2 regions of the Streptomyces sp. NPDC031265 genome follow, and region 2 is predicted to be linked to the other one. Evidence: riboswitches for the same ligand, from Rfam matches in the RefSeq annotation. Region 2 holds a riboswitch; the other holds the start of a gene.
What was found. Region 2 has a riboswitch for S-adenosylmethionine ahead of ACZ499_RS05750 (aminotransferase class V-fold PLP-dependent enzyme). Riboswitches for the same ligand answer to the same signal wherever they lie in the genome.

Region 1 (4,363 bases), on a different contig from region 2:
TTGACGGTGCCCTGAGCCATGCCTAACTCCCCTATTACTGGCCCTTGCACGGGACCGCACTTCGCGGACCCGGGTCAGACCTCCACCCTCCGACAGGAGAGGGTGTGCGCCGGAACGCGTCGACCGCGGCTGAATGTATCTGCCCAACTGCCCTCTGCAACAGGTCAATCGGACGAGAATTCCGGGCAGGGGTGAAGAGCGGAATGCCGCGAAATTCAGCATTCCGGGGCAAGTCGGGCCGGGCAAAGCGCACTTAAGGAGCAATATGCTCGAACACTTTGACTGCTTCTCGACGCCGGTTCGTCGCGTTCTCATATGCACGTGGCACGCGCAACGAAGGGGACTTCCCCACTGTACCGCGCTCAACCACACTGAATTGCCCCCTCCGCTTAGCTTGCGGAGGGGGCAATTCAGGTAACTGTGCGTGTGACGCGCCTATGTCCAGCAGCCGTCGGCACTTTGCTCGACGGTCAGCCTCCGGCGACGGCCGGAATGATCGAGACGCCCGCGCCGTCCGGCGTCGCCGTCTCCAGGCCCTGCTCGAAGCGGACGTCGTCGTCGTTGACGTACACGTTGACGAAGCGGCGCAGCTTGCCCTGGTCGTCCAGCACCCGGGCGGCGATCCCGGCGTGGTTCTTCTCCAGGTCGGCGATGACCTCGGCGAGGGTGCCACCCTCGGCCGCGACCTCGGACTTGCCGCCGGTGTACGTACGGAGAATGGTGGGGATGCGGACGTTGACGCTCATGTCTTCTGCCTTCCGTGCTCTCGAGACGATGGGGGTCCCTCCCTGCTCCTTAAGAGCTTGGGGGAGGTCAGCCGGCCAGGCCGGCACCGCGGAACGCGTCCAGGCTCGGGCGGATGGTCGCGGACGGTCCAGTGGTCGGCGCCACCGCGTCCAGGGTCTTGAGACCGTCACCCGTGTTGAGGACGACAGTAGTCAGGGTCGGGTCCAGGAGCCCGTTCTCGATGAGCTTCCGTGTGACGCCGACCGTCACGCCGCCCGCCGTCTCGGCGAAGATGCCCTCGGTCCGGGCGAGCAGCTTGATCGCGTCCACGACCTGCTCGTCGTTCACGTCCTCCACCGCGCCGCCGGTGCGCCGGGCGATGTCCAGGACGTACGGGCCGTCCGCCGGGTTGCCGATGGCCAGCGACTTGGCGATGGTGTCCGGCTTCTGCGGCCGTACGACGTCGTGGCCCGCCTTGAAGGCGGTGGATACCGGAGAGCAGCCCTCCGCCTGAGCGCCGAAGATCTTGTACGGCTTGTCCTCGACCAGGCCCAGCTTGATCAGCTCCTGGAGACCCTTGTCGATCTTGGTGAGCTGGGAGCCGGAGGCGATCGGGATGACGATCTGGTCCGGGAGCCGCCAGCCGAGCTGTTCGCAGATCTCGTACGCCAGCGTCTTGGAGCCCTCGCCGTAGTACGGGCGCAGGTTCACGTTCACAAAGCCCCAGCCCTCGCCGAGCGGGTCCCCGATGAGTTCCGAGCAGAAGCGGTTGACGTCGTCGTAGTTGCCCTCGATGCCGACCAGCTCGCCGCCGTACACCGCGGCCATGACGACCTTGCCCTGCTCCAGGTCGTGCGGGATGAACACGCAGGAGCGGAAGCCCGCCCGGGCGGCGGCCGCGCCGACCGCGCCCGCGAGGTTGCCGGTGGAGGAGCAGGAGAGCGTGGTGAAGCCGAAGGCGCGGGCGGCCTCGACGGCGATGGCGACGACGCGGTCCTTGAAGGAGTGCGTCGGGTTGCCGGAGTCGTCCTTGACGTAGAGGCCGCCGGTGACGCCCAGCTCACGGGCGAGATTGTCGGCCTTGACGAGCTTGGTGAATCCCGGATTCAGGTTGGGCTTTTCAGCCACATTGGCCGGAACAGGCAGCAGCGGCGCATAGCGCCAGATGTTCTCCGGGCCCGCTTCGATACGCTTGCGCAGCGCCTCGGGGTCGCCCGTCGGAAGGTCGTACGCGACTTCGAGCGGCCCGAAACAAAGGGCGCAGGCGAAGATCGGGCCGAGGTCGAACCGCTCGCCGCATTCCCGGCAGGAAAGCGCGACGGCGGGACCGAGGTTCACAGTGGTGGCGGCATTGGCGGTGTTGGCGGTGTTGTCAACGGTGTGCACAGCCATGATGGCGAGGCCCTTTCTCCTCATCTTCCCCATGGCGCATTTCGCCATGAGACGGAATTGGCACCTTCCCCACCGTGACCTCGCGGTCGGCAGGAGGGTTGCCGGGACTTCAACGGGCCGTTCCCTCAGTCCCTCTGGATGAGCGCTGTGGCACTGGGTCCAGGACCCAGGCATTTGTTCGCGCGACGACCCCCGACATGCGACGGTCATCCGCGTTGTTCAAGACTGTAACCGAAGGCCCGGACGGTTGAGATAGTCGTCCGAACCGCGAGATGGATCACACGAGAACCGCACAAGGAGGCTTCCGATCGTGCTGGAAGAGGTGGAGCGCTGGCTGAGCAGGCGTTCCTGGTCGGCGGCCGACCGCCCGCTGGACGGGATCCTGGCCGCCAAGCGCCGCAGCGCCACCACGGTCAGCGTCGTCCTGCCGGCGCTCGACGAGGAGGCCACGGTCGGGCAGATCGTCGCCGCGATCCGGCGCGAGCTGATGACCGCCGCCGTGCCCCTGGTGGACGAGCTGGTGGTGATCGACTCCGGCTCCACCGACCGTACGGCCGAGGTCGCCGCCGCCGCGGGCGCCCGCGTGGTGCACCGGGACGCGATCCTGCCCCGGATACCCGCCCTGCCCGGCAAGGGCGAGGTCCTGTGGCGCTCCCTGCTGGTCACCACGGGTGACATCGTCTGCTTCATCGACGCGGACCTGAGGGACTTCGACCCGGCCTTCGTCTCCGGGATCGTCGGCCCGCTCCTGACCGACGCGGACGTGGACTTCGTCAAGGCGATGTACGACCGGCCGTTCGGCAACGCCCCAGGTCAGGGCGGCCGGGTCACCGAACTCGTGGCCCGGCCCCTGCTCAACCTCCACTGGCCGCAGCTGGCCGGGTTCGTCCAGCCGCTGGGCGGCGAGTACGCGGCCCGGCGCTCGCTCCTGGAGCGGCTGCCGTTCCCCGTCGGTTACGGAGTGGAGCTGGGACTGCTCGTCGACGCGCTGCACACGGTGGGCCTGGACGCGCTGGCCCAGGTCGACGTGGGCGTGCGCAAACACCGCCACCAGGACGGCCAGGCGCTCGGCCGGATGGCGGCGGCGATCTACCGCACCGCCCAACTCCGCCTCTCCCGGGCCCACTTGGTGCGCCCGTCGCTGACCCAGTTCGAGCGGGGCGAGGACGGATTCGTCCCGCGCACGTACGCGGTGGACACCGAGGAGCGGCCGCCGATGCGTGAGATCGGCGAGTACGCGGTGCATCGGGCGGCGTAAGCGGGCGCGACCATCGGAGGTCCGCGCCTCCATTCGTACGTTTGAGGCAATCCGCTACGGGCTAGGTTCGTCTCCATGGTCTCCGCGCGCGCTGCCCAGGTCACTGCCCAGGTCCTCGTCGCCTCCAACCGCGGCCCGGTCTCGTACACCCTCGACGCCGACGGGACGCTCACGCCCCGCCGCGGCGGCGGCGGCCTGGTCTCGGGCCTCTCCGCGATCGGCTCCGAGGCGGACACCCTGTGGGTGTGCTCGGCGCTCGGCGACGGCGACCGTGAGGCCGTGCGGCGCGGAGTGGGCGAGGCGGGCGTGCGGATGCTCGACATCGACGCGGGGGTGCACGCGGACGCGTACAACGGCATCGCGAACTCGGTGCTGTGGTTCGTCCACCACATGCTGTACCAGACGCCTCTGGAGCCGGTCTTCGACGCCGAGTTCCGGCGCCAGTGGGGTGCGTACGAGGCGTACAACCGCTCATTCGCGCAGGCGCTGGCGGAGGAGGCGGCCGAGGGGGCCTCGGTGGTGGTCCAGGACTACCACCTGGCGCTGGTGCCGGGCATGCTCCGGGAGCTCCGCCCCGACCTGCGGATCGGCCACTTCTCGCACACGCCGTGGGCGCCGCCGGAGTACTTCCGGATGCTGCCGGACGACGTGGCCCGGCAACTGCTGCGCGGGATGCTCGGCGCGGACCGACTTGGCTTCCTGACGCACCGCTGGGCGGACGCGTTCACACGCTGCTGCGGGGAGGTGCTGGGCGGGACGGGCACCACCCGGATCGGGGTGCACGGGCTCGGCGCGGACCCGGAGTTCCTGCGGCGGCGTGCGCACGAGCCGGACGTGGACGAGCGTCTGGCCACACTGCGTGAGCAGATCGGGCCGGACCGCAAGACGATCGTACGGGTGGACCGGACGGAGCTCTCGAAGAACATCGTGCGGGGCCTGCTGGCGTACCGGCAGCTGCTCGCCGACCACCCGGAGTGGCGGGAGCGG
Region 2 (4,363 bases):
CGTCCGACCAGACGCTGGTGGGCGCGTCGGGGGCGATCTCGGCCGTCCTGGGCGCCTTCCTCTATCTCTTCCCCCGGGCGAAGGTGACCAGCCTCTTCCCCTTCCTCTTCTTCCTGCCCCTGCGCTTCCCCGCCTCGATGGTGCTGGTTTTCTGGTTCGTGCTGCAGTGGCTGGCGGTACGGGCGGCCCCGACGGGGCCCGGGGTGGCGTACTTGGCCCATCTCGTCGGCTTCGGCCTGGGGTTTCTCTACGCCTGGGGCCGGTTCCGCGGGGCGGCTAGAGTGAAACGACCTGAACGACCGAAGCCACCCGCGTCGGCCGCCACCGAGGGAGAGAACCAGCCGTGATCACCGCGATCGTGCTCATCAAGACCAGCGTGGACCGGATTCCCGAAATCGCGGAGTCGATCGCGTCGCTGGAGAACGTCAGCGAGGTGTACTCGGTGACCGGCACCTATGACTTGATCGCGCTGGTCCGGGTGGCCCGCCACGACGACCTCGCGGACATCATCCCCGGGCGGATCAGCAAGATCCCCGGGGTGGAGGCGACGGACACGCACGTGGCGTTCCGGACGTACTCGCAGCACGACCTGGAGGCGGCGTTCGCCATCGGCCTGGACGCGTAGCCCTCGGGCGGGCGGCGGGACGGGACAGGGGTTCCCGCTCTTCTGCGGGCGGGTGGGGGCTGAGGCGGGTTTCCCGGGGGCTGCGGCCCCCGGTCCCCGTTGCGGGGCCTGCGGCCCCTGCACCCCGCCTTCGGGGCTCCGCCCGGCCCCCGCTCCTCGAACGCCGGAGGGGCTGAATCTTCAGGGGCGCGGGGAACCCCGCGACCGGCCCCCACCCACCCGCAGCCGAACAGGCGGCCGGGCGCAGCCCGGGAAGTGGGAGGCGGTCACACCGCCGGGACGCAGCGGCCCTCCTCCGTGCGGTACGTCCACTTCGCACCGTCCCGCACCAACTCCCGCACCGCCCCCACGAACCGCTCCACATGCTCGTCCGGCGTCCCCGCCCCGAAGCTGACGCGGATCGCGTTCAGGGTGGGGGTCCCCCCGGACGAAGTCTGGGGGAGCTCGCCCGGCTCCGCCTCGGGCGCGCCGCACTCGCCCGGCTCCTGCGGCTCGCTGCCGAGGAGCGTGCGTACCAGGGGGTGCGCGCAGAACAAGCCGTCGCGGACGCCGATCCCGTACTCCGCCGACAGCGCCGCCGCGAAGTGCGAGCTGTTCCAGCCGTCCACCACGAACGAGATCACGCCGACCCGGGGCGCGTCATCGCCGAACAAGGAGAGGACGCGGACCTCGGGAACCTCCGCCAGTCCCTCCCGCACCTTCGCGATCAGGTGATTCTCCCGCTCCACCAGCTCCGCGAAGCCCGCCTCGGTCAGCGCCTTGCAGGCGGAGGCGATGGCGTACACGCCGATCACGTTCGGGGAGCCGGCCTCGTGGCGGGCGGCCGTGGTGTGCCACTCGACGTCAACCCCGCCGTCCACGCGCCGGGCGACCTTGCGGGAGGCGCCGCCACCCGCGAGGTACGGTTCGGCCTCCTGCAGCCAGTCCGCGCGGCCCGCCAGCACTCCGGAGCCGAACGGCGCGTACAGCTTGTGGCCCGAGAAGGCGATCCAGTCGACGTCCAACTCCTGTACGGAGACGGGGTGGTGGGGCGCCAGCTGCGCCGCGTCGAGCACGATCCGCGCCCCGTGCGCGTGCGCCGCCGCCGCCAGCTCCTTCACCGGCCACAGCTCGCCCGTGACGTTGGAGGCGCCGGTCACGCAGACCAGGGCCGGGCCGTTGGGGTATCCCCTGCTCGAACGAAGTTGAGAGCTCGGGGAAGGATCGCGGTCGGACAGGGCCCGCTCCAGCGTTTCCACCGCCTGGCGCGGCGTACGCGGCGCGTTGAGGTACGTCACCCGCGCGTCCCGCCACGGCAGCAGCGACGCGTGGTGCTCGGTCTCGAAGACGAAGACCTGGCAGTCGGCCGGGATCACCTGGGCGAGGAGGTTCAGGGAGTCCGTCGTCGAGCGGGTGAACACGATCTGGTCGCCCGCGCGGCAGTCCAGGAACTCCGCCACCGCCGCCCTGCTGTTCTCGAACAGGTCCGTGGACAGCTGTGAGAGGTAGCCCGCGCCGCGGTGCACGCTGCCGTAGTAGGGGGCGTACGCGGCCACGTCGTCCCACACCCGCTGGAGGGCCGGGGCACTCGCCGCGTAGTCGAGGGCCGCGTACGTCACCTCGCCGCCGGTGACCAGCGGCACGGTGACGTCCCGGCCGAGCACCGGCAGCGGCGCCGCACAGCAGGGTTCGGCGGCGGAGTCGGAGGCGGCGGAGGAAGTGGCGGCGGGCGTGGCGGCGTATGCGGACATGGCGGTTTCTCCCGGCAGGACGAGGCGCGACGAAATGACTGTGGAGCCCCACGGCACGGCGGCGGCAGTCCAACTGGCGCCGGGTGCACGGGGGTTGACCTCGAACACGGGCAAGAGGGGCCCGCGGAGGTGTACAGAAAGAGGGGCCGGAGGCCCTATCGCATTCGCTTGCTCACGAGACTGCTCCCTTGAGGACCAGGACCCCAGGGGCGCGCCACTCCGAAGGGAGTGCGCAGGGGTCCGCGCTTGCCGCAGACCTCGCTGCCTGCGACCTGGTCTTCACCCGGGGCACCCCGCCACGGACGGAGGGTTGCCGGACAGCGGGCCGGGGCCGTAGTCGCTGTCACTCATGACCTTGGAAAGCATCCTGCCATACGTCCGCGTACGCGCAAGGCGCAGTCCGGATGCCGGACTGCGCCTTGAGTCACACCTCGCGGGCCCCAGGGCCTGTCGTCACATTTCCCGTCGTCGCCCGAAGGGCGGCCGGGGCAGGCGGGAATGTGACGACAGGCCCCAGCCGCCCTCAGGCGTTGCTGGCGGCCACCCAGCGCTCCAGGGCCCGCCGCGCCGCCCCCGAGTCCACCGACTCGGCCGCCTGGGCGATCCCGGCCCGGATCTGCTCGACCAGGCTCCCCTCGCCCGGATCGAGGGCGACGAGCGCCGCCGCCGAGTTGAGCAGCACCGCGTCCCGCACCGGCCCGGTCTCGCCGGCGAGCAGCCGCCGGGCGACGTCCGCGTTGTACGAGGCGTCCGCGCCGCGCAGCGCCTCGACCGGCACCAGGTCGATGCCCGCGTCCCTGGGGTCGAACGACTCCTCGCGCACGGCCCCGTCCCGTACCACCCAGACCCGGGAGGTCGCGGTGGTCGTCAGCTCGTCCATGCCGTCGTCGCCGCGGAACACCAGCGCGGAGGAGCCGCGCTCGGCGAGCACCCCGGCCACGATCGGCGCCATGCGCGCGTCCGCGACCCCGGTGGCCTGGGCCTTGACCCGGGCCGGGTTGGTGAGCGGACCGAGGAAGTTGAAGGTGGTGCGGATGCCGAGCTCCCGGCGCGCGGCGGCGACGTATCTCAGGGCGGGGTGGAACTTCACGGCGAAGCAGAAGGTGACGCCCGCCTCCTCGGCGACCTGGACGACCTGCCGGGGCGTGAGGTCCAGGTTGACGCCGAGCTTCTCCAGGACGTCGGAGGCGCCGCTGGCCGAGGAGGCGGCCCGGTTGCCGTGCTTGACGACCTTGGCGCCGGTGCCCGCCACCACGATCGAGGACATGGTGGAGATGTTGACGGTCTTGGCGCCGTCGCCGCCGGTGCCGACGATGTCCACGGTCCGGCCGGGCACCTCGATCACATTGGCGTGCTCGTACATCGCGCGGACCATGCCGCTGATCTCGGTGACGGTCTCGCCCTTGGCCCGCAGGGCCACCGCGAACCCGGCGATCTGGGCGTCGGTCGCCTCGCCGCGCATGATCGAGTCCATCGCCCAGGCGGTCGCCTCGGCGCTCTGGTCGGTGCCGCTGAGCAGTGCGTCCAGTACGCCCGGCCAGGAGTAGGCCGCCACGCTGTCGCCGCCGACCGGGGTCACAACGTTCATGGTCCGCTCCTGGGTCCACCGACGGATAGGGATGGGAACACCCTATCCAGCCCGGGGGACAGCGAAGGGCCCCGTCCATCGCGTGGACGGGGCCCCTGTGCTGTGTGGCGTACAGCAGTGTCGCTGAGAGGGGATCAGTGGTGGCCGTGGCCGCTGGTGATCTCCTCGTACTCCTCAACGGTCGGCTTGGCGATCTGGCTCTGCTCGCCGTAGTAACCCTTGTGGATCTTGACGCGCAGCTTCTCCATGCGGGAGACCTTGCGCTTGACACCGTTCTCGTCGACCGCCGCGGGCAGCTCGTGCGGACGGGTCTGCTCGTGCGCGGTGAGCTTGTACAGCTGGCCCGCGTCGAGCGGCTCGTGGACCTCGACGAACTCACCGTGCGGCAGCCGCTTGATGATGCCGGTCTCACGACCGTGC

Region 1: linked by a shared signal. The riboswitch ahead of thrC (threonine synthase) and the one ahead of ACZ499_RS05750 (aminotransferase class V-fold PLP-dependent enzyme) in region 2 are both predicted to bind S-adenosylmethionine.

What each region holds. Positions count from the first base shown of each region.
Region 1 is NZ_JBVIHM010000001.1:566,851-571,213, reverse strand. It holds gene ACZ499_RS02775 (cold-shock protein) at 1-20, opposite strand, end outside; gene ACZ499_RS02770 (MoaD/ThiS family protein) at 471-746, opposite strand; gene thrC (threonine synthase) at 814-2,118, opposite strand; SAM riboswitch class I at 2,136-2,263, opposite strand; gene ACZ499_RS02760 (glucosyl-3-phosphoglycerate synthase) at 2,429-3,376, shown strand; gene ACZ499_RS02755 (alpha,alpha-trehalose-phosphate synthase (UDP-forming)) at 3,452-4,363, shown strand, end outside.
Region 2 is NZ_JBVIHM010000002.1:348,366-352,728, forward strand. It holds gene ACZ499_RS05740 (rhomboid family intramembrane serine protease) at 1-347, shown strand, start outside; gene ACZ499_RS05745 (Lrp/AsnC family transcriptional regulator) at 344-625, shown strand; gene ACZ499_RS05750 (aminotransferase class V-fold PLP-dependent enzyme) at 892-2,355, opposite strand; SAM riboswitch class IV at 2,593-2,710, opposite strand; gene trpD (anthranilate phosphoribosyltransferase) at 2,879-3,943, opposite strand; gene qcrB (cytochrome bc1 complex cytochrome b subunit) at 4,078-4,363, opposite strand, start outside.